3 regions of the Brevibacillus sp. Leaf182 genome follow, and region 1 is predicted to be linked to each of the others. Evidence: riboswitches for the same ligand, from Rfam matches in the RefSeq annotation. Region 1 holds a riboswitch; each other region holds the start of a gene.
The links. Region 1 has a riboswitch for cyclic di-GMP ahead of yfmT (benzaldehyde dehydrogenase). Riboswitches for the same ligand answer to the same signal wherever they lie in the genome.
Positions count from the first base shown of each region.

Region 2: linked by a shared signal. The riboswitch ahead of ggt (gamma-glutamyltransferase) and the one ahead of yfmT (benzaldehyde dehydrogenase) in region 1 are both predicted to bind cyclic di-GMP.
Region 3: linked by a shared signal. The riboswitch ahead of ASG16_RS04650 (methyl-accepting chemotaxis protein) and the one ahead of yfmT (benzaldehyde dehydrogenase) in region 1 are both predicted to bind cyclic di-GMP.

Region 1 is NZ_LMPN02000024.1:267,722-277,699, forward strand. Features, by position in the region: gene ASG16_RS17545 (hypothetical protein) at 1-526, opposite strand, end outside; gene ASG16_RS17550 (M14 family metallopeptidase) at 660-2,333, shown strand; gene ASG16_RS17555 (methyl-accepting chemotaxis protein) at 2,396-3,277, opposite strand; gene yfmT (benzaldehyde dehydrogenase) at 3,308-4,765, opposite strand; cyclic di-GMP riboswitch class I at 4,851-4,936, opposite strand; gene ASG16_RS31250 (methyl-accepting chemotaxis protein) at 5,113-6,057, opposite strand; gene ASG16_RS17570 (hypothetical protein) at 6,082-6,837, opposite strand; gene ASG16_RS17575 (RsmF rRNA methyltransferase first C-terminal domain-containing protein) at 6,923-8,335, shown strand; gene ASG16_RS17580 (hypothetical protein) at 8,413-8,658, opposite strand; gene ASG16_RS17585 (LysE family translocator) at 8,832-9,290, opposite strand; gene ASG16_RS31635 (AsnC family transcriptional regulator) at 9,310-9,408, opposite strand; gene ASG16_RS17595 (MFS transporter) at 9,576-9,978, opposite strand, start outside.
Region 2 is NZ_LMPN02000015.1:269,659-279,636, reverse strand. Features, by position in the region: gene ASG16_RS04200 (carbohydrate ABC transporter permease) at 1-61, shown strand, start outside; gene ASG16_RS04195 (carbohydrate ABC transporter permease) at 88-915, shown strand; gene ASG16_RS04190 (ABC transporter substrate-binding protein) at 963-2,291, shown strand; gene ASG16_RS04185 (glycerophosphodiester phosphodiesterase) at 2,322-3,041, shown strand; gene ASG16_RS04180 (methyl-accepting chemotaxis protein) at 3,106-5,094, opposite strand; gene ggt (gamma-glutamyltransferase) at 5,176-6,894, opposite strand; cyclic di-GMP riboswitch class I at 7,077-7,165, opposite strand; gene ASG16_RS04170 (SET domain-containing protein) at 7,415-8,032, shown strand; gene ASG16_RS04165 (glutamine--tRNA ligase/YqeY domain fusion protein) at 8,112-9,779, shown strand; gene ASG16_RS04160 (APC family permease) at 9,901-9,978, shown strand, end outside.
Region 3 is NZ_LMPN02000015.1:362,194-372,171, forward strand. Features, by position in the region: gene ASG16_RS04630 (BglG family transcription antiterminator) at 1-930, opposite strand, end outside; gene ASG16_RS04635 (PTS mannitol transporter subunit IIBC) at 994-2,424, opposite strand; gene cshA (degradosome RNA helicase CshA) at 2,758-4,299, opposite strand; gene ASG16_RS04645 (transporter substrate-binding domain-containing protein) at 4,554-5,411, opposite strand; gene ASG16_RS04650 (methyl-accepting chemotaxis protein) at 5,527-7,500, opposite strand; cyclic di-GMP riboswitch class I at 7,572-7,672, opposite strand; gene ASG16_RS04655 (formate--tetrahydrofolate ligase) at 7,812-9,440, opposite strand; gene ASG16_RS04660 (FAD-binding oxidoreductase) at 9,588-9,978, opposite strand, start outside.

The DNA of each region.
Region 1 (9,978 bases):
TGATAAAGCCTGCTTTCATCGGCAGCTTTACCACCAGCTCGACACCAGATGTCGTCTGTTTTACTTCGATTGGCAGCGCCAATGCCGGCTTTTCCTCAATCGTGGCTCTGCCTTTATCCACGTAGGTAATCGGCTTACCTAACCAAATATACCTGCCCTCCGTCTCTACAAAACCAGAGGCAAGCGGAAGGGTCTGGACCTGATCAAGCGTGACGACCTTCCAATACGGTTTCTTCGACTCATCATAGGCTCGATAGCGAAACATCATGTTCTGACTGTTGCCCTGAATCGGGATGGTGAAAACGTATGGCATCATATTGCGCTGACCTGTCAGTTTATGCGCCCAATACGTGACACCATCTGGGAAACGAAATTCTTGTTTTTGGTGAATCGCACCATTCAGGTGGTCAACATTCTCTGTTTCTGTTGGTTTTTTCCATTCGTTTGCAGAAAGATTGCTCGGAAAGAAACTACTTACGGCGATGGCCGTCATCAAAAGGAGCATTCTGCTGATTTTTCTGACCATGTCATCCCCCTATTCTATTAAAGGAGAACCGAAAGTCCTACTTTAAAATGAATATTTCGTAGCGATTATTATTTTTATAATAATCTGATAAATTAATCATAGGTGTCTAATTCTATTTCGCAGGAGGGAATTTATGGACAAGAAAGTACGCTACGTTGTTTCTACAGCACTCGTAATATCTCTGTTCACCAGCCCCTCAATCATCCATGCCACTCAAGCTGAACCACAACCCCACATTCCTTATTACGGAATAGGGCCAACCTATGTACAGCCTGCACAGATTGAGAGCTTGTTTCCCAAGCCAACTATCCAGTTTGGGACACCCGGCTTCCAAGAAGGAAAAGAAGCTTTTACGTCCCAGGAAGAAATGATGGCTTACATAAGCAAATTGGCAGCAGGCAACAAGGAAATCAAGCTACTATCCATCGGTACCTCATTGGAAGGTCGCGATATCCCCCTGCTGCTATTCAGCAAAGACCACGGCAAGCTCAAACAAAACAAGGAAAAGCCACTCATCTGGCTACAGGCACAAATCCACGGAAATGAACCCGCCTCTGGTGAATCTGCTCTTGTGATTGCCAAATGGCTGGCAGAAGGAAAACTTGGCGCCGACCTCCTGAATCAAGTAAACGTCGCGATTGTTCCTCGTATTAACCCGGATGGCTCCTACCAGTTCAAACGCTACATCGCGACAGAGCTGGATGCTAACCGCGACTACATGAAGGTAGAATATCCAGAGGTGCAAGCAGTGCACCAAGCCCTCAATGCCTATCAACCTGATGTGGTGCTTGACGCCCACGAATACGGTGTCTCTTCCAGCCAGCTTCGCGATGTTGGGGAAAAAGGCGCGATCTCTTCCTACGATGTTCTGATCTCCTCTGCGAAAAACTTAAATATCCCCGCCAACCTGCGCAAAATGTCAGACAACCTGCTCTTGGCTGACGTTCAAAAAGCTCTCGACAAGGAGCAACTTTCTCATCACGCATACTATACGCTGGCAAAAGGCAAGGACGGAAAAGTGACCGCAACAGAAGGCAGCACAGAGACGAGAATCGGACGCAATGCCTTGGGATTGAAAAACACGTTGACGTTTTTGGTGGAAACACGCGGAATCGGCATTGGACGCGCCGATTTTGAGCGCCGTGTATACAGTCAGGCCATGACTCACGCTGCTGTCATCCAATCAACAGCGGCCAACGCCAAAGCAATCAAGTCCGCCGTCACGCAGGCACGGGCAGAAATCACGGAAAAAGGCAAAAAGGCAAACGACAACGACAGACTCGTCATCCTGAGTGAGAATAAGCGAGTACCGGGTCAAACTCTCGATGTGGTCGATCTAGCCACCGCAAAAAAAGTGCCTACCCCCATCGACTGGGTAAGCTCCACGGATGCCTATCCCGTACTCGAACGCGAGCGCCCCACTGCTTATCTCATGCCTCCTGGCTACCATGAAGTCGCAGCCAAGCTGGAACTGCTCGGTGTTTCAGTAAGCAAGCTATCAAAAGAAACGACCATAGTGGTAGAAAGCTACACCATTTTGGAAAACAAGGTGAATACGATTTACGAGAATGGGCATTTCACCAACCAAGTGACTGCAAATGTAACAGAAACAACGAAAACCTTTCCTGCGGGTAGCTACGTGTTCAGCATGGCCCAGCCAAATGCCAACTTCATAGCATTGGCCTTGGAACCGGAATCGGTAGACAGCTACGTCACGTTTAACTTCTTGCCCGTTGAAAAGGGCGATGAAGTCCCGGTGTACCGCTATATGCTGGAGCAATCGCTACCTACCATCCAAATGAACTAAAGGAAAAATTCCCCTCTCTAAAGTTAGACTCCTGAGAGGGGAATTTTGTTACATGTATAGGCTTACTTTATTTCAAACACTTCTTGGGCAAGCCCTGCCAGCTTTTGCGTATTGTCGCTCACTTCGACCATCGTCGCAGAAATTTCCTCCGTAGCGGCTGCCTGACTTTCCATGGTTTGATTAATCAATTCAATCGAATTTTGCAGCAGGGTTATCAAATCCCGGATGGAATCTGTGGTTTGCTTGATTTTGTCCGCGTTCGCCCGTGAATCCGTCGCCATATTGCGAACTTCATTCGCAACGACAGCGAACCCTCGCCCTGCATCTCCTACTCGCGCAGCCTCAATGCTCGCATTCAGTCCCAAAATGTTACTTTGATCAGCGATTTTTTTCACGGCGAGCGTGATTTGCTCGATCTCAGTCGTACTTTGGCTCACATCATTGGCTTGCTCTGAGATTGCCTTCATTTGCTCGTTTAAATTCCCGATCTGCACAGCCATCTCATGTGTGGTGGCACTGACCTGCTCGACGACGCTCGAGAGATTTGCGGCAATTTCATACAGCTCATTGGCTCGCTCCATGCTGGAACCGATGCCGACACCACCGATGACTTTTCCCGTGTGATCATGCAGAGGGATTGCCCGTGCGACGAGAGGGAAACCAAATAATTCCTTGGGGACCATCATCGCCTGCTTGGTGTTTTTTCGAATCGCGTTGGTGATCACATCTCCTTCCTGGAGTGGATCACCCGGCTTGACTTGCAGTGCAAATGTTTGGGCAGGCACATTGCACAATAGCTTTTCCGTGTCATAGACCCCAATGGTAATGTCATCGGAGAGCAAATCATTTAAATAGGGGGCAACCTTGATGAACGCCTCGAGCAGCTCTGCGTTTTTCCCCTCTTCGGAAGCTTCTGTTTCGTTCCATTCTACGTAACCGTTCATGACCCACTTCACCTCTATATTTTGCTGGCATTAATACGGAAATTGGCGTTGCTTGTGCTGAACCGATATCCATTTCAGCGTAGTAAACTCTTCTAAGCTCCATTGACCGTTCAAACGTCCCAACCCAGAGTGCTTTTCACCGCCAAACGCCACGATTGGCTCGTCATTGATCGTTCCATCGTTGATGTGAATCATGCCGGTCTCAATTCGTTTGGCCATCTGGGCACCTCTCTCCAGATCGCGTGTATGAATCGCCCCGGACAATCCAAATGGTGTCTCGTTTGCCATGCGAATCGCTTCTTCCTCCGAAGTAAACGACATAATGCAAACAGCCGGACCAAACAGCTCTTTAGAAGCAATCGACATGTCTGTGGTCACTCCTGTCAAAACGATCGGCTCGACCAGGTTGCCCTTTACTTCCCCTTTCAATGCAGGAACGGCTCCTTCCCGTATCGCCTCATCAATCGTTGCCATCAGGTTGGCGACTTGCCGTTGATTGATGAGTGGACCGATTACCGTGTCAGGATCATTTGGGTCGCCTACCTTGAGTCCAGATACTTTTTCCACATACAGATCGAGGAATTTATCGTATACATCTTGGTGAACCAGAACCCTGTTAGCCGACATGCAAATCTGGCCTTGGTGGGTAAAGCGGCTGAATACCGCTGCATTAACGGCATACTGGAGATCCGCATCCTCCAAAACGATCAGTGCACTATTGCCGCCCAGCTCCAAAATCGCCTTTTTGAAATGCTTCGCTGCCACTTGCGCGATATGGCTTCCTACTTGGCTAGAGCCTGTAAACGAAAGGATGCGCGGAATCGGGTGGGAGACAAAACCATCGCCAATTTCCGCAATATCCGTCACAACAACGTTGATCAAGCCTTTTGGCAGACCTACTTCTTCAAAAATTTTCGCGATGAGCGTCCCACCCGTGATTGGCGTGTGCTCATGCGGTTTAAGGACGACACCGTTGCCCGCACCAAGAGCTGGAGCTACAGACTTCATCGACAGATAGAACGGGAAGTTGAACGGACTGATGACACCGACAACGCCTGCGGGAATCCGATACAAGCGATTTTCTTTTCCGTCTACGGGAGAAGGAAGAATTTTTCCTTCCATGCGCACCGGGAACGTAGCCGCTTCGCGAATAATATCCTTCACAAGCCCGATCTCAAAAAACGCCTTTAATCGGGTTCCACCCAATTCACGTATGATGATCTGAATGATTTCTTCTTCATTCTCTTCGATATAGTGAACAGCTCGCTCCAACATTCGGGATTTGGTATAGGCATTCACTTCATCCCACTCTTTTTTCGCGTTGGCTGCCGCCTTGTAAGCCGCGTCGATATCCTCCAGATTTGCCATTTTGAATTCTGCGATGACTTCCCCGTTGTAAGGGTTGATATCTTGCAATGTCTTCGCGCCCAGTCCGTCGCGCCACTCCCCATTAATGTACTGCTTGTCCAGTGTTTGAAGGATTGACATGCTTTAACCTCTCCCTTTTGTAAAGGTAATAGGCCCCTTTCGCATGAAAGGAGCCGTAAAACTAAAACAGCAAAATACACTGCTAGTCGGCAACCCGGCTGCCATCGTAACGTGTACATTAGGCCCGTGGCTTTGCGTCCCCAATTTTCAATGGGTTTGCCCATTCATAGCGAATGCTGGTAGGATTTTGTCGAAAAAAGGAAAGATATGGAGAATCCTACTTTGATTATAGTACTCCATTTCGAATAGTCAAACGAAAACATGTAAATAATTAGTGAAAGAAAGGGAACAAATACCAAAAAGTCCGCATCGCTTGGATACGGACTCCTGATTCTTTTTCCTTATGATCACAATAACTTTTTGACATCCTTTACGCTCGTCGCGAGTATTTGCTCTACCGCGTTGGCGTCCCTCACGTGTTTGGTCAAGCCTTCATTCAGCTCGTCCAGCAAGCCCTTTGCATCCCTTACCTGCTGGGACACATCGTCAGCAAATCGCTTTTGGTGCGCGATGATTTCCATCACACCTGACACTTCGACGTTCAGGGCCTGGAAAGCATTCACGATCTGATCCGTCTTCTCCGCAGCATCCTTGCTGATAGAAAGTCCGTCTTTGATCGCACTGCTGCTTTTTTCACTGTTGGACAACGCTTCTTTTGTTTCTTCCTGAATCTTGCCGATCAATTCTGCAATCGTCTTGGTCGAATTCGCTGTCATCTCGGCCAGTTTCCGTACCTCATCCGCTACAACAGCAAAGCCTCGGCCTTGTTCACCCGCACGTGCCGCTTCTATCGCTGCATTCAGGGCGAGAAGGTTGGTCTGATTGGCAATGTCGCTGATCACCTTGACGATACTCGTAATTTCCGAAGAGCGCTCTTCCAAGCGGCTCATGGATTTGGACGTATGGACCGATTCTTTGTCGAGCAGGCTCATGACTTCCACAACGTCCGTCATAGCCTTTTTGCCTTCATCTGCACGCGCTACCGATTGTTTGCAGATGTCTGTCAGGCGCTCTCCTCGATCCGACAGTTGGCTCGCAGATTCATCATCCCGCTCGTTAATGACCTGGATATTATCTACGACACGCTTCATTCTCGTCACCAAGCGCACCATTTGCTCGGATTCGGCGTTCATCGCTTGGTTCGAAGTGAAGATCGCACCCAAGTGTTCGTAAATACCGCGAAGCTCATGTTTCCAAGCGTCTTGCTGTCCTGCCATTGTGGTCGTGGGAGTTGCCACTGTCGTCGCTGCTGTCTCTTTTTCTGCCAGGCCTTTGTCTTTTTTCCAAAACATCCGCTTCCCTCTCCTTTGTACCCATCAATTGTCACCTCGGCGGCTATATACGCGGGACTCGATTATTCCCGGATGTTGTTTCGCCAAGCTCAGCAAGTTTTCCAAGAAATAATAGTGACCCTCCAAGAGCTCCACGTCTTTACGCTCAAATTGCTTCGCCTGCAAATACTGCTGCATTTCCAAAGCATAGCGCTCCAGTTTATCGTGAAAATCGTTGGCACGAAGCATTTGCTCCACTTCTGGATATTCTGTTTTCAGGCGATTCAGCTCGCTGTATACACGCCCACCCTCCAGAATCATCTGGTAGGCCGTACGCTCGAGCGTAGCTGTCGTAGCTGCCTCCTGCTCCTCACGCTCCTCGCGCAAAGCGGCCAAGTACGTGATAAAATGGTAGACAGTTAAAAACAATGGTCCTAAAAACAGAATGATCCCTGCTTTGTACACATGCTGATTGGACAAATTGCTGATGAGCAGGAACAAGTGAAACAAGATCGCACCCAACCATACATAGATGATGATTTGGTGATTGATCTTCCCTGCCTTTTGGTGGCGTGAAAAGGCAAAGGTAAGTCCGAGCAGATAAAAGGCAAGCAACGTAAAGCTGGCAGAAAACAAAGCCATCTCCATATCGATCAGCCAATCTGCGTCGGCGGGTATTTCGATAAAGAATTCAAAAGCGAGCACCAGCAGTGAGAACAGCAACCCCATGATCCAAAACCGGCTTACTTCCGAGTCATTCCTCCGCCGGGAGCGGTAGCGTTTTGCACGGGATCCTTCCATAATGCTCTCACCTCATTCTCTATGATTCGCCATGATTCTATCTTTTCCTTTCACATGGGGCCAAAATCTGACATCGGAGGCTGTTATGACAAAAAATTTACCAACAACATTTACCGAGCGCATGCAAACCATGCTTGGACACGATTATGAGGCATTCGTTTCCTCGTATGATCAGCCTGTGACACACGGCTTGCGGGTCAATCCGTTGAAGGTCGGTCGTGATGATTTTTTGAAAATCTCGCCGTTTTCTCTGGAAGCAGTCCCTTGGTGCGAAAACGGTTTTCGCTACAAAGAACCAGATCGTCCCGGCAAGCATCCTTTTCACTCCGCTGGCATGTACTATTTGCAGGAGCCAAGCGCGATGTCCGCTGCCGAAGCACTCGGCGCACAACCTGGTGAGCGAATCCTCGACCTGTGTGCAGCGCCAGGGGGGAAATCGACGCAGCTTGCAGCGTTTTTGCGTGGACAAGGAATGCTCGTAGCAAACGAAATCCATCCTGTTCGGGCAAAAGCCTTGTCAGAAAATCTGGAGCGCTGCGGCGTGACCAATGCCGTCGTGACCAATGAAACGCCTGAACGCTTACAGGAGCGATTCCCCCAGTTTTTTGACCGAATTCTAGTAGACGCTCCATGCTCTGGCGAAGGAATGTTCCGCAAGCTACCCGAAGCAATCGAAGACTGGAGCCCTGCAAAAGTAACCGAATGCCATGTCATGCAAGGCGATATTCTCGAGGCGGCCGCTGCTATGCTGAAGCCAGGCGGGACGTTGGTCTACTCCACCTGCACATTTGCTCCATTAGAAAATGAGCAGTCACTGGTTAACTTCCTGGGAAGTCACCCGGAATTTGAAATCGTTCCGCTGCCACATGCAGATTGCTTTTCTGCTGGTCAACCCGAGTGGGCGTCGCCGCAAAACGAGCAGCTCACCCAGACAGCCAGATTGTGGCCGCATCGTCTCCAGGGAGAGGGGCATTACCTCGCCAAGCTGCAAAAGAGTGAGACCGCTGAAGTTCATGAACCTTCCGGAAAGCGTAAAGAAAAGCGTGCGGCAAAATCGGCTCCGGCAGGTCGAAAAGAAGCCCTGGCAGCCTGGCGTACGTTCGCGGACGAAGCGCTCCCGGCGCTCTCCCAACCATTCGATGATGAATCAGCTTTTCTTTTGTTCGGCGAGCAGCTCTACTACTCACCTGCTCCCGAGCTCGACTGGGACAAGCTCAAGGTCGCTCGCGTCGGTCTGCACCTAGGAACCGTAAAAAAGAACAGATTTGAACCTGCTCACGCCTTGGCACTCGCCCTCTCTCCTGCGGAGGCAGCCCGTGTCGCTTCCTATGGCGCAGACGATCCTGAAATGTTGCGATACTTAAAAGGAGAAGCGCTCACGCGTGACGGTGATAGCGGCTGGACGCTGGTTACTGTAGATGGATTCTCCATCGGTTGGGGCAAGCAATCTGAGGGGCAACTCAAAAATCATTATCCTAAGGGTCTACGCTGGTTGTAGTTTTGCATCAAAAATAAAAAAAGCTCACAAGGCTACACGAGATGCATCGTGACTGCTTGTGGGCTTTTCTCTTTTTCTTATGATCTCCCTCTGCGGGACGGATTGTCTACAACGGTCAAAGAGCCATTTCTAATATAACGCAATATTTTTGAAACAGATATCCCTGTTGCGTTGGCAATTTGCATCGCATTCGAATTCGGATACGTTCTCACGTAATTGCGAATCATCTGGTAGTCTTGTATTTCGTTTTCTCCGCAAACCTGGCAACTGTACTCTCCCCGGCCCATCGGACTGCCGCATTTCAAGCACGTATCCGTCGTCATCACTGGTTCTCCTCACACCCTGTACTATGGTACTTTTACAAGAAAGGGTTCTATCTTCCTATCTATTACCCAAATCACATGGGAGGAAAACACTATTTCTATCGCAATTCCTGTGTTCTATTAAAATTCGATGCCGTCAATCCGAACTCCTTCAAAAAAGCCAGTATAGAGCCTCAAACCGCTTTTTGCAGAAGGACAATCGCAAACCCAATTAGAAAGACTCCACTGAGCCCATGAAACACGTTGAGCCAAACCGGGCGAAAAAATCGAGCCAAATACGCGGCCAACAAAGCTACCAGCCCCAGGAACAATAAAGTCGATAGCAGACAGCCTGTCGCAAACAAGAACAACTCTTTTGAATGAACAAAAGTGCCAGATGCCAATAGTGAGCCAAATACTCCCGCCCAAAACAGAACGGTCAAAGGATTCGCGAGTGTCAGAAGTACGCCGTACCAAAAGCTGCTTCGACCCGATGGAGCATGCTGGACTGGTGCTTGTTCATGTACTCCTCTTCCTTTCATGGCACGCAAGGTTTGAATCCCGAACCAGGTCAAAATCAGGGCTCCCATAATCAAAACCAACTGTTTGACCCAATGGATTTGTAACAGCAGAGACAGTCCCCCGATCGCCACGAGGCTCACATCTCCTCTTTCATGGAATGTCTGAGCTGGTGATTCGGGCATTTTCCCGCAATAAGTGGAGGATTTGTTCGTCAATCCGATCCATAGTGGTGCTCCTCCTTTTCATCATGATTATATCAATTTCTTTAGAACAAAAAGGAGTTTGGCACCAACACCGTATTTTTTAAAGAATTGACGCAGTTTATCTTTTATTTTTTCTGTCACACGATTGATCCTGGGGCGTTTTCCTAAAATCATGCTGCCGCGAGAGACGAGAAGACATCATACGCCATCTTCCTACGCTGATAGCTGCTCCTTCTTTAAAGTAAACAAACGGATCGCGAGCAACAACGACAGCAACGCAATAACAAATCCGTACCAGCCTAGATGCTCCACAGAGGAGTGGCTGATCACCAGTCCCCCAACCCATGATCCCAAAGCGAAGCCAAATTGAATAAAGGATGTATTGATGCTAAGCGCGATATCCGGCGAACGGGGCACCTGCGTAACCAGATAGAGCTGTTGGGCCGGAGATGTTGCCCATGTGGCGAGCATCCATAGCATGATGATCACGATATGAGCAGTTATCACTCCATCCATGACCGAAAGCAAAAGCAGCATACTTGCCTGAAAGGAGAGTCCTAAATTAATCGTAAATTTCGGCCCCTTGCGATCTGCGATAACTCCCCCCATTTTTGAC
Region 2 (9,978 bases), on a different contig from region 1:
GGTAGGGATTTTAACAGCTTTGCATTTCCTGGTGATGTCCAAGCGCGTGCATTATCGCTGATGAACTCGTGAGAAAGGAGGAGCAGCATGTATCGAGTGGTTTTGGCTTCACGCAAGACCGTGGAATGGATTGGACTTTTGATCGTGGCTTTCCTGTTTGTGTTCCCGTTTCTGTGGATGGCATCAACGGCTTTCAAAACGATGCCAGAGGTCCGGCAGTTTCCCCCGACGCTTTTGCCTGAGACGTGGGAGTGGAGCAACTTCGCCCAAGCGTGGGAATCAGGTCCGTTCCTTATGTATACGTGGAACAGCATTCTGGTTGCGGTAGGTATTTTGGTCCTGCAATTTTTGACGGCGGTGCCTGCGGCTTACGCTTTCGCACGCTACAAGTTTCCCGGTCGCAATCTGTTGTTTGGTCTTGTCTTGATTGTCTTGATGATTCCCGGACAAGTCATCTTTTTGCCGATTTACGTGCAATTGAGTGGCTGGGGACTCGTCAACACGCTATGGTCGCTCATCCTGCCGTACGCAGCCAGTGCTTTCGGAATCTTCCTGCTCAGGCAAGCATTCATGCAGGTGCCCGATGAAGTGATCGAGGCAGCACGTCTGGATAACGCGTCCGAATGGAAGATCATGTGGACAATCATGGTCCCGATGGCGAAACCAGTGCTGGTCACCTTCGGACTATTCAGCTTTATTTACCACTGGAACGACTATTTCTGGCCGCTGATTATGACCAACAGCGACGAGGTACGCACCTTGCCAATCGGAATATCCAGCTTGCACATGTCCGACGGCGGAACCTTGTGGAACGTCATGATGGCTGGCAACATGATTCTTATTCTACCGATTCTCGTGATTTTCTTCGTGGCACAACGGCATATTATCAAAGCGTTCATCTATCAATCCAAATAATAAAAGGAAGTCAAATTATCGGATCACAATAGGGAGGAAATCAAACCATGTTTTCATTGAAAAAGACTGGAACGATTCTATGTGCATTGACTATCGGTTTGTCAGGTGTGTTGGCTGGATGTGGATCATCTGGTAAAGAACAGTCTGCGAGTACAGGCAGCACTTCTCAGCCAGCAGCGTCTACAGAATCCAGCGGCCCTGTCCAAATTGATTTCTGGTATGCGTTGGGTGGCGTTCGTGGGAAAACCATCGAGGATATGGTCAAAAAATTCAATGAAACACATAAAGACATTATCGTCAAACCGGCCTACCAAGGTGCGTATCAAGAGAACCACTCCAAGGTACTGGCATCTGTAGCAGCGGGCAACAATCCAGATGTCACGATGGTCGAGATCGCTTCGATCGCAGCATTTGCGGATGCAAAGGTTTTGGAAGATTTGACGCCCTACTCGCAAGGGGATGAAAAGAAGTACATTCCAGGTCTCATGAAAAACTCTTATTGGAATGACAAGCTGTACGCAGTACCATTTAACCGCTCCACTCCACTGCTGTACATCAATCGCGATATGTTAAAAGAAGCTGGACTTGATTCAAACGGTCCGAAAACATGGGATGAGCTCGTCAGCTTCTCGCAAAAGCTGAGCAAAAAAGAAGGAGACAAAATTACCCGGTACGGCTTCTCGACGCCTGTTGATATCTGGTTCTACGAAGCGCTTGTTTTCCAAGGCGGGGGCAACATCCTGAGTGAGAACGGCAAGGAGCTGACAATCAACAACGAAGCAGGAAAAGCACCGCTTGAGCTCTGGTCCAAAATGGTGAAGGAAGGCATTATGAAAAACCCTCCAGGAGAGAACTACAATGCGTGGGATGTAGCGGAGCAAGACTTCCTGAATCAAAAAGTGGGCATGATTTTTACCTCGACAGGTTCCTTGACGGAATTGAAGAAAAATGCCAAATTTGACATGGGTGCAGCTTTCTTGCCAGCCAATAAAACGTTTGGTACGCCAACGGGCGGCGCGAATCTCGTGATGCTGGCGAAGTCGACCGATGCAGAGAAAAAAGCAGCGTGGGAGTTCATGAAGTGGATGACCGATACCGAGCAAACGGTTCCGTGGTCAATCGCTTCCGGTTATATGCCTGTCACGACAGAAGCCATTGATTCGGCTGAAATGAAGGCATTCTACGAAAAAGAGCCAAACTTCAAGGTCGCGGTAGATCAACTGCAATACGGCTATCCACGTCCAATGGCTCCAGGCTACAAAGAATTGCAGGATGTGATCCAAAAAGAACTGCAGCGTGCGATGCTTGGCCAAGCGACCGTAGATGAAGCGATGCAGGCGGCAACGGAAAAAGGCAGCAAGCTTTTGAAGAAATAACAGAAACGAAATGATAGAGGAGCTGGCGAAATGAACATTTGTATGGCACATCGCGGGTGGTCAGGCAAAGCCCCGGAAAATACAATGACAGCGATTCGTCTGGCTTTGGCAGAGCCAGCTATCAAAGCAATGGAAATTGATGTTCAACTGACGCGTGACGGTGTTCCGGTGCTGATTCATGACTTTACGCTGGAACGCACGACGAATGGCCGCGGTCTGGTCATGGATCATACCTTGGCCGAGCTGCGTGAGCTGGATGCAGGTAGCTGGTTTGGTGACAAGTTTGCGGGCGAAAAAATCCCTACACTAGAGGAAGTGCTGATCGCAGTAAAAGGTCGCTGCACGCTAAATATCGAATTGAAAGCAACAAGTGACATGTACCCGGGTATCGCGGAAAAGGTGCTCGCGCTTGTAGAAAAGCATGGAATGAAGCAAGAGGTGCACCTGACTTCATTTGACCACGATTTGATCCGTCACGTCCGCACACTCGATCAAGAAGTGGAGACAGGCCTGATTGTATATGGCCGCCCTGTACTCATGCTGGAACAGATGGAGGCAGCAGGTGCTACGATCCTCTCCATGGGATATCCGTTCCTGACTCGAGAGCTAACCGCAGCCGCGATCGAAAAAGGCTTCAAAGTCATCGCGTGGACGCTGGATGATCCGAAGCATATCTGCGAAGTCATTTCGTGGCATCCCGAGGTTCAAATTTGCACGAACCATCCTGACCGGATGTGGGAGTTTGTGTAAGCGCAAGTAGGAAAGAGCCGCCGAGCAATATGCCAGGCGGCTTTCTTTCTTTTCGTTGTTTGGACTATATCTTGAATTTGCTTACATGAGATTGCAGTTCTTCGGCTATTTTTGCCAGGGAAGTAGCTGATGAACTGACTTCTTCCATAGCTGCCAGTTGTTCTTCTGTGGCGGCCGACACGCTTTGTGTTCCGTCAGCAGAATTCTCCGCTACTTCTTCAATGACACTGACCAATTCTACTACCTGTTTAGTGCCCAAAGACATTTGCTCAGAATAAGCCTTTACTTCTTGAATTTGGCTTGCCACCTGCGTGACAGCATCTTGGATCTGTTCGAAGGACTTGCCTGCATGGTTAACGACCGTAAGTCCAGTGGCGACCTCTTGGGTGCCCTGTTCCATCGAAAGGACAGCCTGGTTGGATTCGAGCTGAATCGTCGTAATCAACAGTTTGATCTGTTGCGCTGATTGTGCGGACTGCTCAGCCAATTTGCGCACTTCGTCTGCCACCACGGCGAATCCGCGCCCCTGTTCACCAGCTCTCGCCGCTTCAATAGCTGCGTTAAGCGCTAACAGATTTGTTTGTTCAGCTATGGCGGTGATGACTTGGACGATTTGCCCGATTTCCTGCGAGCTGTTTCCTAATCGTTTGACGATATCGGCAATGTTGCCGACAGTGCTCTCGATCGATTGCATCTGGCTGATGACGACCTGAAGGGCCTGATTGCCTTCGACTGCAATTTGGGAAGCGTCCAAAGCTGATTCGGCAGCTTGCTGTGCATTCGTGGCAACCTGCTGAGCCCCTGTCGATACGCCTTGAATTGCGGTGACACTTTCCTCTACACTCTTCACTTGCTTTTCTGCACCGTAAGCTACTTCCTGAATCGTGATTGCAATTTGCTCGGTAGCCTTGCTCGTATGGTCGGCGTTGACCGACAATTCCTCTGCTGAAGAAGCAAGATCTGAAGCTGTATCATTTACTTGTTGAATAATCGTTCGCAGGTTGAGCACCATTGTGTTTACGGATTGGGATAGCTGTCCAACCTCATCCTTGGTTCGAATTTGCAAGGGTTGTACAGTCAGTTCACCCTCGGAAATGCGATTAGCCACAGAGGCGACTGCCGCAATAGGGCGTGAGATTTGCAGGGAAACAGCGTATGCGATTGCGATCACAACAGCAACAACAGCGATGACAATGATCGTAACCATGGTGGTAACGGATGAAACCGCAGACGTTATGGATTCGACAGGGATATGCAGATACAAACCAAAGTTGGTCTTGGGAATGGGGGAATAGGTGACAACGTATTCCTTGCCGTTGTCCGAGTAGCTGTATGAGCCCTTTTCTGTTTTTCCTGATTTAAGGATTTCCTGTAATGGTTGCGGCAGAGCGGATTCCTCAAGCGGTTTTCCGATCAGATCCTCGGTAGGATGGTACTGAATCTGGTTCTTGTTATCAACGAGAATCGGATAACCATCGTTGCCTACTTTCAAATCTTTGAGAAATGTAGCTGTGAAGTCATCTACATTGACGAGCCCGGTCAAGACACCAAGTTTCTCATTGTTTTTCGTTTTTACAGGGGAAGCGACGATGATAGAGCGATTGCCGGTTGTCTTCGCAACAAGAACATCGGAGAAGCTGGACTTGTCCTGCATACCGTCTTTGAAGAATTGGCGCTCGGCAAGATTGATTCCAACGCTTTTGGGGAATGTATCAGCCGTTACTTTTCCATCGCTTGCGATAAACGTATTTCCGTCATACAGTTTCATTTCCTCGGTAAACTTGCGGATGAATTCATTTTTTGCCGCTGCATCATCGGATTGAATATCCGCGGTACGGGCTAAAATCTGAATTTCTGTCATACGCCGGTCCAGATATTGATCCATAGCTATGGCTGTACTAGAAGTAAGGTCAACATAGGATGATTTTTGTTTATCAATCAGTATGGATGAAAAGCTGCTCGTGATAAACAACGAAACGGCAGTAAGTGGAATGACGGCCACGACGAGAAACCAAAGGATCATTTTGTTCCTGAGCTTGTTGAACAAAAACATAGGGTTTTTCCACTCCTAATCCGTGATTGCGAAATAGAAACAGGTAGACTGCTGAGATTTACTCAGCAGTCTGACAAAATATCAATATCCCATTGCAGCGCCTTCACCGCGAGGGTCAGCACCGCCAAATTTTACATTGGTTTGCGGGTCAATCAGGATTGCGCCGGACTGTCCCATCGTATCGGTATAGGCTGCTTCCAGCTTTTCAACTGGATGCCCACGTTTAATCAACTCGTCCAGGACTTCTTGAGGGATGCGGCTTTCCACCTTTAGATTGTTGGAAGAAGATCCCCAGTTGCGTCCATGCAGCCATCTTGGCGCTTCGATTGCGTCTTGCACGCTGAAACCAAAGTCGATGATACGCGTGACGAGAGCGGCTTGCGTTTGCGGCTGTCCTTCTCCTCCTTGTGTTCCGTAGAGAAGATAAGGCTTGTCCCCTTTAAACAGCATAGCCGGGTTAATTGTGTGGAAGGTGCGTTTTCCTGGTTCCAAGTGATTGATGTGTTTAGGGTCCAAAGAGAAATAGCTTCCGCGGTTTTGCAAAAGGATGCCCGTATCTTTCGCTACGATGCCGGAACCCCAGTCAAAATAGTGACTCTGAATGATGGACACTGCATTTCCATCTTTGTCGACGATCCCGAACCAGGTTGTATCTCCTTTTGGATCAAGCGGTTCTACGGATTTGGCGGCTTGCTTCATATCGATGCGCGCAGCTAAATCCTTCCCGTGCTGCTTGGACAACAGCTCATCCACAGGGATATCCACAAAGGCAGGGTCAGTCAGCCATTTATCGCGGTCAGCAAAAGACTGTTTGGTAGCTTCTACAATCGTGTGATAGTAATCGGGTGTTCCTTCACCCATGCTCTTGAGGTCAAAGTTATTCAAAACATTAAGAATAGAGAGCGATGCCATGCCTTGGGAGTTAGGCGGAACGTTGTACGCTTTGTAACCGCGGTAGTCTACCGAAATTGGATCTGCCCAAGTGGAGGTGTGCTTCTCAAAATCTTTCAACGTGAGCAATCCACCGTTGGCTTGCATGTCTGCTACGATTTTTTTAGCAACTTCTCCTTTATAAAAACCGTCAGCGCCTTTTTTTGCAATGATTCGCAAAGTATTGGCAAGATCCTTTTGTTTGAGAATTTCGCCTGCTGCATAAGGATCGCCGTTTGGCTTCAGGAATGTTTTACGGAATCCATCAAAACGTTGAAGGTTTTTCAAGTCATTGTCAGTTGGATCTGTCGCGTATTTCGTCCAATATACTTGGTTGGGGGAGACTGGATATCCGTTCTCGGCGTATCCAATGGCAGGCTCCAGCAGTCTGTTCCATTGAAGCTTACTGTTGCCCATGCTTTTATGGGCGTAGTTGTACGCCTCCCACCAGCCGGAGACGACACCAGGGACAGTGTTTGCCGATTCATAACCGCGGGACGGGATTTTTTCGTAGCCTTTGTTTTTGTAATAGTCGATGGTTGCCTTTTCGCCTGCGCGACCACTGCCGTTCAGCGCCTTCAGCTCTTTTGTTTTAGCATTGTAGATGAGCCAGAAGTTATCTCCACCAATGGATGTGTAATGAGGATAGACGACAGCTAATGTGGAAGCGGCTGTAATAGCAGCATCTACTGCATTTCCACCGTCTTCCAATGTTTTTAGGGCCGCAGCCGTAGCCAGATAGTGAGGAGTCGTCACCATTGCGTTCGGTGACATCGATGTTGGACGGTTAGCAGCTTGTACCCCAGAGAATGTTGATAGCCCGATGACAGCAGTCAGCGCGACGGTCGAGAGTTTCTTCCAGAATGACATTCCTATGAAACCTCCTTCATGATGAATAAAATAATGTTTTCGTTAAACCGGCTATCCGCTGTTGCCTCACCTCCTTTAAAAGTTAAAAATACACAAACATACAAAAATAGACAAAAATAGACATTGTGAGCGCAAAAAAAGACCAATGATATAGGATCATTGGTCTCGTCCTACATCAATACTTCGGTAGCTGGCAAGCGTGTCCGCTGTTACGGAGGTAGCCCCTATAGCTTTGCGTCGCCGGATTTCCCCGGGTATGCCGTTTCGATATCAATGGTTAAAGTAGAAAATTGACACATAAACTGATTCAATCGTTGTGGGAAAATGTTCCTAAAACTCCGTTTGCCAATAATATAGACTATTTACCATTTGTGGTAAATAAGAAAAATTATTTTCATGCAGAAAAATAGTCAGGAATGCTACGGGGAAGGTTGTTTTTCGCAGACATTCGCACACCTCCTGGGGCTGAATTGCTTATGATGATAAAAAGGCACATTCGCCAAGGAGTGAAACAAAGACCATGATGCATCCCGATACAGAATTGCGCTATATCAACGATGAGATCGGGTACGGTGTGTTTGCGACAAAGTTTATCCCAAAAGGAACGATTGTATGGGCACAGGATAATTTGGACCAGGTATTGGACCCGGGATTTGTGGAAACACTTGACTCATTACGAAAACAGGACGTACAAAAATATTCGTTTAAGAACCAGTTCGGAAAGTACATTCTTTGTTGGGATAAGGCAAGGTACGTGAACCACAGCTTTCATGCGAATTGTGTGCCGACCATGTATGATATGGAATTGGCTGCACGGGATATTCTACCGGGTGAAGAGTTGACTGATGATTATGGAACGTTAAATCTGGATGAACCTTTTGATTGTTTGCCCGAGTCCGACACGGAACGCTCCCGCGTAATGCCCGATGACTTGCTTCGATATTACCCGCAGTGGGATCGGATTGCTGCGGAAGCCTTCCAACGTTTCAATCATGTTGAACAGCCTTTGTTGCATCTGATTTCCCCGAAGCATCTCGAAACGATTCGTGGGATCACGGAGCAGCGCGTAGCCATTGATTCTGTCATTCATCTGTATTGCAGGTCACAATGGCAAACGAGGCAGCAATGGAAGACGTGAGCGGGTCGGTCAACGACCCGATTTTGTTGAACTCTGGGTAGAGAATCAGTATTATGGAATGTAAAGGTGAAGTGAAAGGTTGATTTCATTGGAAAACAAGGTAGCGGCATCCAATTTTATCCGCAATATCATGATTGATGACTTGCAAGAGGGCAAAGTAAAGGAAATCATTACCCGCTTTCCCCCAGAACCGAACGGGTATCTTCATATTGGACATGCAAAAGCAATCTGCCTCAACTTTGAGTTGGCACGTGAATTTTCTGGCAAGGCCAACCTTCGATTTGACGATACCAACCCGGTAAAGGAAGACATCGAATACGTAGAGGCCATCAAAAGGGACGTTCAATGGCTTGGCTTCGAATGGGACGGGCTGTTTTTTGCATCTGATTACTTTGAAGAGATGTACAACCGGGCGGTGCTGTTGATTAAAAAAGGTCTGGCTTATGTAGACGATCTGTCTCCTGAAGAAATGCGTAAAATGCGTGGGACATGGACAGAGCCTGGCACAGATAGTCCGTTCCGCAACCGATCTGTGGAGGAAAACCTGGACCTGTTTGCACGGATGCGCCAAGGGGAATTCAAGGACGGAGAAAAGGTGCTACGTGCGAAAATCGATATGGCTTCTCAGAACTTCAACATGCGTGATCCGGTTCTGTATCGAATCTCCCATGCAACGCATCACAACACGGGCGACAAATGGTGCATCTATCCGATGTATGACTTCGCTCATCCGTTGGAGGATGCCATTGAGGGCGTGACACACTCCCTGTGCTCACTGGAATTCGAAGATCATCGTCCGTTGTATGACTGGGTAGTCCGCGAGTGCGAAATGGAGAAGGTACCACGCCAGTACGAATTTGCTCGCTTGAATCTGACCAATACCGTTATGAGTAAACGCAAGCTGAAACAGCTTGTCGATGAGAATGTAGTAGACGGCTGGGATGACCCGCGTATGCCAACCATCGCAGGCTTCCGTCGTCGTGGCTATACACCGGAAGCTATTCGTACATTCGCTCGTGAAGTAGGGGTAGCGCGCGCTAACAGTACGGTTGACGAGAAAATGCTGGAGTATTTCATCCGTGAGGACCTGAAGCTGAAGGCACCACGTACGATGGCTGTTTTGAATCCGTTGAAGGTCGTCATCACGAATTATCCGGAAGGACAAGTCGAGATGCTCGAAGCGGAGATCAATCCAGAGAACCCAGAAATGGGCAATCGTGAAATTCCGTTCTCCCGCGAAATCTACATTGAGCAGGACGACTTCATGGAAAACCCGCCGAGCAAGTATTTCCGCCTGTTCCCGGGAAATGAAGTGCGTCTGAAGCACGCGTACTTCATTAAATGCAATGACGTTGTGAAGGATGCAGATGGCAACGTGATCGAGATCCATTGCACGTATGACCCTGAGACGAAGAGCGGCAGCGGTTTTACAGGTCGTAAGGTAAAAGGTACGATTCACTGGGTAGATGCAACCAATGCGGTTCCTGCTGAATTCCGTTTGTACGAGCCATTGATTATGGATGAGGAAGACGCAGAGGGTACTTTCCTCGACAACGTTAACCCGAATTCGTTGGAAGTGCTGCAAGGCTATGTGGAGCCAAATATGAAAGAAACCAAGCCACAAGACAAGTATCAATTTTTCCGTCATGGCTATTTCAATGTCGATCCGAAGCATACGACAGATGATAAGCTCGTATTCAACCGGATTGTATCGTTGAAGAGTTCCTTTGAACTGCCAAAAGCCTAGGAAATACTTATAGAAATCAAGCGTTGCTGTGCATGGAGAACCCGTGTGCAGTAGCGCTTTTTTCTTTCGTGATTATAAATCAACGTGTATAATTATTCTGTTACATAAAGGGGGACAGGTAGTGAACGGGAGAGCAGAACTAACACGTAGTTTGAAGTTGCGGCATATTGTCGTAATTGGACTGGGCTACATGGCCCCG
Region 3 (9,978 bases), on a different contig from region 1:
CCATACCTGGTCATCCGGAGAATGCCGCAGCTTGGCTCCCCGCAAATGCATCGTAATATAGCCGATCTCATCCGCCGGGATTTCCATTTGGAAAATTTGCTTCAGCCGCTCCATGATATTGCTGGCTATTTCGTACTCGGGTGTTCCAATCAATTCACTGAGGGTATTCTCGTCAAAATGAATGCCTTCCCCTTTTTCAATCCGTTCCATGGCCAACGCCAAATGGGTGACTAATCCGAGATAGGCGCTGTCTGCCAAAGGATAGGGAAGCTCCTCGTCCAGATGGCTCAATGCATTCTCGACCTTGATTAGCTTTTCCCGGTCAATCAGGCCGAGCAGCCGTTCCGAAATCGAGTCGATGTCTCGCAATGCCTTGTTTTGAATATTTTCTTTGATAATCCCAATCAACTCATGATCATCCAGATGCTCGGCAATCAGTCTGCTGATAGCCCGCCGCTTGGACGACTCCGTGCCTTGCAGCTCTACGCCGTACCCTCTTTTGCGCAAGAGTGACAGATCGTAACGAGCAAGCATAGTCTCCAAATCATCCAGATCATGACTGATGGTCGCCGTCGTCACTTTCAAATCGATCGCCAGCGAAATCAGCTTGACTGGCTCTGATGCCTCCAAGAGTGCGCACAGGATGATTGCCTTTCGTTCCTGCACGGTGTATTCCTTCGTCATGTGATGCAGGACAGACATTCTGAGTGCACGCTTTTGCTCATCAGTCCCGACCACTTCAAGTCCTGAACCTGTTTTTCTGACCAGCTCCAGTTCAAATTCATCAAACAAGGAAGTCAACGCATCCAATTCCCTGTGAACGGTACGGCCGCTTACACCAATCTGCTCAGCGATCGAACCAACGGTAACTCCTTTTTGTTCCTTCAATAAAATCTCGATAATAGATCGCTGTCGAGAGGATATCTGCATGTCTTCGTTCCCTCCTCAACGCCAAAGAGGGAAGACGCTAGCTCTCACTAGCGTTGATTCCCTTTACCCCAGGCGTTTGACCAACTTGTCATACTCGGGACTATTCAAGAAATTTTCAATGGAGATATGCTCGGCAGAAGGCGCTTTGACCTGCGCTCTTTCTGTTAAAGACTTGTGCGTAATAACGATATCAGCATCACCTGGAATGTCGTTGATCGCCGTATTGATAACTGTAATCTCGGTCAGGCCCGCATCCTTGAACTTTTTGCGCAAGGACGCCGCTCCCATTGCACTGGAGCCCATTCCCGCATCACAAGAGAAGACGACTTTTTTCACGTCAGCAGCAGCTACCTCATGCTTCACTGGTGCTTCTACCGCTTCTTGTGCCTGTGCTTTTTTGCCTTTCATCTCTTGCATTTTTTCTGTCGCTTTTTCCAGTTCATCTTCGTCTGTCTTCGCGCTCATTTTCAAGAGAGCAGATGCGATGAGGAAGGACACGACAGTCGCTGCCAACACACCTGCCAGTACCGGTAGCAATCCACCACGCGGAGCCATTGCAATCAAGGCGAAAATACTACCTGGAGACGGTGGCGCCACCAATCCTGCGCCAAGCAGCGTGAAAGTAAACACACCTGCCATCCCACCACCAATAGCCGCCAGAATCAAACGCGGATTCATCAGCACATACGGGAAGTAAATCTCGTGGATACCCCCGAAGAAGTGAATGATGACAGCACCCGGAGCCGATTGCTTGGCACTGCCTCTGCCAGCAAGCCAGTATGCCAACAAAATTCCCAGACCTGGTCCCGGATTGGATTCAAGCAGGAAGAAAATCGATTGCCCCATCTTCGCCGCTTCATCCAGACCGATCGGGCTCAAAATACCGTGGTTAATCGCATTGTTCAGGAACAGGATCTTCGCTGGCTCAATGAAAATGCTGGCAAGCGGCAGTAGTCCTGCACCTACAATGACTTCTACACCCGCTGCAAGCGCCTTACTCAAGCCTACAACGACTGGCCCAATTGCTTGGAAAGCCAAAAGTGTCAGTAACCCGCCAACGATACCCGCGGAAAAGTTGTTCACTAGCATTTCAAAGCCGGAACGAATTTTTCCTTCGAACAACTGGTCCACTTTTTTCATGACCCAGCCGCCCAAAGGCCCCATGATCATGGCTCCCAGGAACATCGGGATGTCTGCACCTACGACAACCCCCATCGTAGCAACGGCACCTACGACCCCGCCTCGAACATCATGGACCATTTTCCCGCCGGTATAACCGATCAGCAGTGGCAGTAAATACGTAATCATCGGTCCAACCAGTTTGGCCAAATTTTCGTTAGGCAGCCAACCTGTTGGGATAAATAAAGCGGTAATCAATCCCCAAGCGATGAAAGCACCGATGTTCGGCATGACCATCGCACTCAAGAACCGTCCAAACTTTTGTACCGAGACCCGTATTCCACCCGAAGCGTTTTTTGTTTCTACGCTCTCCATACTGAACCCTCCTTTACCCCTATTTATGAGATGTTGACATGATTGAAATGATAATGTGTACACCTCAAATATAAAGCGTTTTCATAGGGGGTAACAACAAAATCAAAGCGCGAATTTGTCTGACACGTTGTTGCCAAATCTTAATTGCCCATAGAAAAAAGACCTCTGCTCAGTTGCAGAAGCCTTCTTACAAATTCTCCGATTCAACCTTGATCACTATACACACTCCTAGTTTGTCACAAATCCCCCTAACTATTCGCTGGCAGGTCAACACAAAAAAAGACCGATGCGCACATGTGCACATCAGTCCTTGCTTGCATTACCGCTCGCTTCCTAGCTGCGTGGTGGACGAGATTCGCCACTGCGTGGACGGGAGTCACCGCTGCGTGGACGAGAGTCACCACTGCGTGGACGAGATTCGCCGCTACGTGGACGAGATTCACCACCGCGAGGACGATATTCGCCATTGCGTGGGCGAGATGGACGCTTTCCACCAAAACCGGAACCGGAACCGAAGCCACCTTTTCCTTTTGGAGGCAGCTTTTTCTTCCCTACACGAAGAGGAGCCTCTTCTGTCAGGCGGACAGGTGTCGTATCCGGCTCTTTGGTCAACAGCTTGAGTGCTGCGGATACCAACGTTACGGAATCAACATCCTCCAGCAATTGTTCTGCCAATGTTTTGTAAGCAGACAGATCATCTCTTCCAGACGCTTCCAGGATTTTGTCTACCGTCATTTTTTGTTGACCTTCCAGAGCTTCTGCCATCGAAGGAACAGCATGACGCTCCATGCGACGCTTGGTCGTACGCTCAATCAGACGTAGATGGTCGATTTCACGGGAAGTAACAAATGTGATCGCGAGACCCGTTTTACCAGCACGTCCCGTTCTTCCGATACGGTGAACGTAGCTCTCGGAGTCTTGTGGAATGTCAAAGTTAAATACGTGCGTAACCCCGCTGATATCCAGACCGCGGGCTGCAACGTCAGTCGCCACCAATACTTCGATTGTACCTTCTTTGAATTTGCGCAGTACGCTGTCGCGTTTTGCCTGGTTCAGGTCTCCGTGGATACCTTCTGCTCCATAACCGCGCTTGGTCAGAGCTTCGGACAGCTCATCCACTCTGCGCTTGGTTCTACCGAATACGATAGCCAGCTCAGGCGAATGAATATCCAGCAAACGGCACAGAACATCGAATTTTTGTCTTTCTGCTACTTCCATATACTGCTGCTCGATGTTTGGTACGGTTACTTCTTTTGCTTTCACTTGAATAATGGTTGGTTCGCTCATGAACTGCTGGGCGATTTCCTGGATCGCTCTTGGCATCGTCGCCGAGAAGAGCAATGTTTGACGATTGGTAGGAACCTCTTTCAAGATTTCCTTGATATCGTCGATGAAGCCCATGTTCAGCATTTCATCTGCTTCGTCCAAGATCACCATCTCAATCGCATCGAGACGAATCGTTCTTCTTCTCATGTGATCCATGAAACGACCAGGTGTTGCTACGATGATTTGCGGGCGTTTTTTCAACGCCTTGATTTGACGCGTGATGTCTTGACCACCATAGATTGGCAGGGCAGAGATGTTTTTAAATTGGGCAATTTTATTAATCTCTTCCGCCACCTGAACAGCCAGCTCACGAGTAGGAGTCAGTACAACCCCTTGAATGTTGCCATTGGTTTCGTCCAAGCGCTCCACCAGTGGAATACCGAATGCAGCCGTTTTACCAGTACCTGTTTGTGCCTGACCGATCAGGTCACGACCTTGCAGTGCTACAGGAACCGTTTGATCCTGAATCGCTGTAGCCTCTTCGAAGCCCATGTTGCTCAATGCTCTAACAATGGAGTGGTGTAAGCCAAAATCATTAAAAGTCGCCAATGAATGTCAGTCTCCTTTATCAATACCTTCATCTATAAAATTCTCAAAAAAAAGGGCACTATTCCTTACGATCCGGAACATGCCCTTTTATCCCCGATTGTACGTAGCACCCTAAAGAACATAGCTGTAATCGTACCATGCAATGCCTGAAAAAGCAAACTGCATATATACCTAAATTGCCTGATTTTGTGCTGCAACCGTTTGTAAAAAATAACAAAGCAGCCCAGAAATCAGGCTGCTTGTCTGTTATTGGATTATTTTACCCATTTGTTGTACAGCTCATCAAACTTCCCTTGCAGTTTCATCTCGTCCATCCACAGATCCAGGTAGTTAGCGAAGATGCTGTCTCCACGGTGAATCATGTACGCTTTTTCACTCTTGGTGAACGGGTTGTCAGTCAGAGCGGCATACAGGCGGGAATCTGCTTTGGAATATACAATAGCTTCCAGTGTATCCGTGATCATTACATCATATTTACCGCTTGCTACCAGACCAGGAATGTCGAGGTTGTTTTGTTCAACCGTTACAGTTGCTTTTGTCAGGTGCTCACGAACGAATTTTTCGTTGGTGCCTCCTGGGTTCACACCAATGCGCACCTCTGGCTTGTTGATGTCTGCTACACTCTTGTACTTGTCCTTGTCTACTGCACGGATGAGCGGAGCTTTACCGAACATAATATAAGGATCGCTCATGTGTGCTTTTTTCTGGCGATCTGTGTTGCGCGTTACGCCTCCGACAGCAATATCGAATTTATTTGCCAAAAGATCGTCCATCAACGTCGGCCAAGATGTTTGGACAAAACGCGCCTCTACTCCCAAGCTTTTTGCGAATTCTTTCATCGCGTCGATATCGTAACCTTCGAATTGGTTCGTTTTTGGATTCAAATATGTAAACGGCTTGTAGTCACCTGGAGTACCTACGAGGATGTAGCCTCTCGCAATGATTTCGTCCAAACGGGACTCAAACTTCTTCGCTTGCGGTTTTTTAGCAGCTTCAGCAGCTACGGTTTGGACAGGCTTAACCGCTGTTGCGGCAAAAGCACCTGTTCCTGATGTCATGAGCATAGTTGCAGCGAGTGTGCTCGCCAAGATTGTTTTTGTGAATTTTTTCATCTGGGTTCTCCTCCTGTTAAACGGTAATGAATTTAGTTATCAGACACAAACTCCATCATCCCTAATGGCATTCCCCCTTTCAAAGAAGAGGACTTACAACCTGTTGAGCTGCCTCCTACACAGTAAACCTGCCGATTCCTTGCTGTAATTCTTCTGCCACTGCATTCAAACGCTCGACAGACTGGCCAATTTCCTGGATGGCCTGAAGCTGCTCTTCCGTTGCCTTTGCCACTGTTTGCGCGTCGAGTGAAGCATGTTTCGCAATGTTATGCATTTCATCTACAGAAGCACTCACCTGTTGGGAGCCTGCTGACATTTGTTCAGATGCTGCGGATACTTCCAAAATGTGCGCGGCAACGTTACGGGAAGACTCCAGAATATGCCCGAAGATTTCGCGAACCTCTTCGACCAGTTGAATACCATGCTGTGCGTTTTGGTTGCCCGCGGTCATGACCTCTACCGCGTGACGAGTATCCTGCTGGATTTCTCCGATCAGCATCGCGATTTTGGATGCGGATTCCTCGGATTGATTCGCCAGCTTTTTCACCTCTCCGGCAACGACAGCAAACCCACGTCCATGCTCGCCTGCACGGGCTGCCTCAATCGAAGCGTTCAAAGCAAGCAAATTGATTTGCGAGGTCAACTGACTGATCGTATCGAGAATGCCTTCGATTTCTTTGGAGCGATTGTTGAGCTGCTCGATGGCTACTGTCGCCTTCGAAGTTCCCTCGCCAATGCTTCCCATCTGGAGAACTGCCTGCTCTACCACAGCAGTCCCTTGCTCTGCCTGCTCTGTTGCTACCTGGGCAGCCTCTGAAACATGTGCAGACGTCTCCGCGATTTTCACGATGCCTGCTGCCATGTCATTCATAGACAACGCGACATCCTGCGAGCTAGTAGCCTGCGCCTCTGCTCCCTCAGAAATCTGTGCGATAGACATGCCGATTTGGTTGATGTTTTCCGTCGCTTGTTTAATGCCTTCGGATACTTCCTGACTAAAACGCTGTACTTGATCAGACGACAGAGATACGTCCTCGATCAAATTTTTCAAGTGCGATACCGTCTGGTTAAAGTCACGTGACAGAACGGCAATCTCGTCTTTTCCATCAACCGTTACGGTCTCTTTCAGGTTCCCCTGCGCCACTACATTTACTGCGTGATTCAGACGCTCAATTGGTTTCACCATGCGTACAGCCAAGAAATAAACGAGGACAACCCCAATTGCCAACACGATGAGGGAAATCACCATCAATCGGACTAACAGTTGATCAACAGGCGCATGCAGCTCTGCTACAGGTGCAGTGATGTATATGCCCCAGTTCAAACTGGTAGGAGCATAGGAAGCAAATCGCTCTGTATTCTCGTATTCGTATTGGGCGATTCCATGATTCCCCTGCTTGATATTTTCAAAAGCAGTCTGAAGCTCAAGAATACCCATGTCGAGAATCGATTCCTTCAGAATGTACTCGCTATTTGGATGATAAATAAATGTTCCTGTTTTACTTACTAAAAAGGCGTAGCCAAATTCACCGAATTTCTCTTCAGACACCTTTTTCTGGATTTCATTGATAGGAATCGTAGAACCGATATAACCGTATTGACGATTGTCCTTCATCAATGGAACGACAAGGGTCACGATGTTATTCCCTGTCCGCTTCGAAATGACTGGCTCGGAGACAACAACCTTTCCTTCCCCTTTACTCGCTTCCTTAATATGCGGACGATCCGAGATGTCGGTCACTTCTCCCATGAAATTGATCACTTTCTTACCGCTTAGGTCATGCGAAAAGAAGAACGTCTCAAACTGGGGGTTTTTCTTTTGGGCTGCTTGAATGAGTTTCAGGTCGAATTCGACATTTTGATCTGCCGACATCAACCCTCCCACCGCTCTTACAATCTCAATTTTTTCTTGAAAGAAACCATCGATACGAATCGAGAGATTGCTAGCTGACAACTCAGCTTCTTTGTCCAGACTGTCTGCCAAAAGATTGGAAGCACTCCAATAGCTTGCACCGCAAACCGTACCCAAACTAATAACCAACAGCAGGCACAAAACGATAATTAGCTTATTCTTCAAACTATTTTTCATACCGAATCCCTCTCCCTTCTCTTTTTTCAACAAAAAAAAGACTGCCCACCGACAGTCCATCATGACTACGGTATGGCAACCCGGCTGTCCTAGCTGCGAAAGTCATTTGGCTTTCGTCCTTAGACCCGTGGCTTTGCGTCCCTGCCTTTCAGCAGGTTTGCCTTTGTCATTCCTTGTTGTTTTTTCAATTTAAGTCCACTGCTTTTTCAATCTCACCTTTCTTTTCCCATAACTTTCCGCCAATAAACCTCAAAAACACAAAAAAGCTGACAACCTTTTACAGTCGTCAGCTTTTTGTCAAACTTTTTTGATTAGCTTAACCCGATCACTTGCCCATCCTCGTCTACATATAACGATTCCGCGGCCGGCTTTTTCGGGAGGCCTGGCATCGTAACCAAGCTTCCGGTCAGTGCGACGATAAAACCAGCTCCTGCTGATATGCGCACTTCACTCACTTGAATCGTGAAGTCAACAGGTGCTCCCAGCAGATCAGCGCGATCCGTAAAGGAATAAGGTGTTTTCGCCATGCACACAGGCAGATGGGACATGCCCATTTCTTCTACCTTTTGCATCGTTTTCAATGCCAGCGGCGAAAAGACAACCCCTGATCCACGGTATACTTCTTTCACGACAGTCTCAATCTTGTCTTTAATGCTGAGGTTTTCCTCATACAAGAATCGGAAGGAGGAAGGCTGCTCTGCTGCACGGGTCACTTTTTCAGCCAGCTCGACACCGCCAGCTCCTCCTTCTGCCCACACTTTAGAAAGGGCTGCTTCAGCTCCAGCCGCTTGGCACAACGCAATTACGGCATCGACCTCTGCCTGGGTATCTGTCGCAAAATGATTGATCGCCACCACTGCTGGCACACCGAACTTTTGCAGGTTTTCCAGATGGCGCTTGACGTTTTCGAAGCCTTTTTCCAGAGCAGACAAGTTCTCCACTGCGAGGTCAGGTACTTTTACCCCGCCGTTGTATTTCAACGAACGAACCGTAATGACCACGACAGCAGCCGATGGAGTCAGGCCTGCTTTTCTGCACTTGATGTCAAAAAACTTCTCTGCACCTAGATCCGCACCAAAGCCCGCCTCTGTTACGACGTAATCTGCCAGCTTCAAGGCCATCTTGGTTCCGATTACGCTGCTGCACCCATGCGCGATATTGGCAAAAGGTCCGCCGTGAATGATGACAGGAGTGCCTTCGATTGTCTGTACGAGATTAGGCTTGATGGCTTCCTTCAAGAGAACGCACATCGCATCGACCGCGTTGATTTCTTCTGCCCGTACAGGCTGATCATTGAAATCGTAGCCAATAATGATATGGTTCAATCGCTCGCGCAAGTCTGCCAAATTCTCACTCAAGCATAAAATCGCCATGATTTCCGACGCGGTCGTAATCATGAAGCCATCCTCACGCGTCATTCCATTGCCGTCACCCAGACCAACCACGATGTTACGCAGTGCGCGGTCGTTCATGTCCATAGCCCGTTTCCAGACGATTTTCTTTGGATTGAGCCCGCGCAGATTGCCATGGAAAATATGATTGTCGATCATCGCTGCCAACAAGTTATGAGCAGCAGTAATCGCATGAATGTCCCCTGTAAAATGCATGTTAATTTCATCAGCCGGGAGAATTTGTGCTTGGCCGCTTCCGGTTGCGCCTCCTTTGATCCCCATGCAAGGACCCAAGGACGGCTCGCGAAGCGCTGCAATTGTTTTCTTCCCGAGATAATTTAATGCTTGTGACAGACCAATCGTCGTGAGCGTCTTGCCTGCTCCCGCCGGATTGGGGTTCATCGCTGTAACAAGAATCAGTTTGCCATCAGGGCGATCCTTCACTTGCTCCCATAGTTCATCTGATAGTTTGGCTTTATACTTTCCGTATAGCTCCAAATGCTGTTCTTCGATACCTGCACTCTTGGCAATTTCAACAATAGACTTCATACTTGCCTCCCTGCCACACCAGAATGTAATGCACCAGTTACCAATCTTCTACATTCTGCATCATCATCCTTTCTCCTCTCCTCTTCGACACATTACGCAAAAGAAAAAGCCCACATTCCGACAAACGTTCAGAATGCAGGCTCTCTGTTACTTCCCGAAAATTTTTCCCGGATTCAAAATGCCATTCGGGTCCAGCACATGCTTCATGGCTTGCATGACGTCCAGTGCTTCCCCGTGCTCCTTGCGCTGATATTTGATTTTCCCCACACCCACACCATGCTCTCCGGTGCAGGTTCCTCCCCGACTCAATGCGTATTCCACCAGATGGGCATTTACTTCCTCGGCACGCGCCACTTCTTCGGGGTCATTCAGGTCGATCATCAGGATAGCGTGATAGTTCCCATCCCCGACATGCCCTGCAATCGCTCCATCCAGTCCAGCGCGGTCAATGGCTTGCCGCGCGTCCACTACAGCTCCTGCCAGCTCGGAAATTGGCAAGCAAACATCTGTCACCATCAGCTTTTTCCCGGGGGATTTG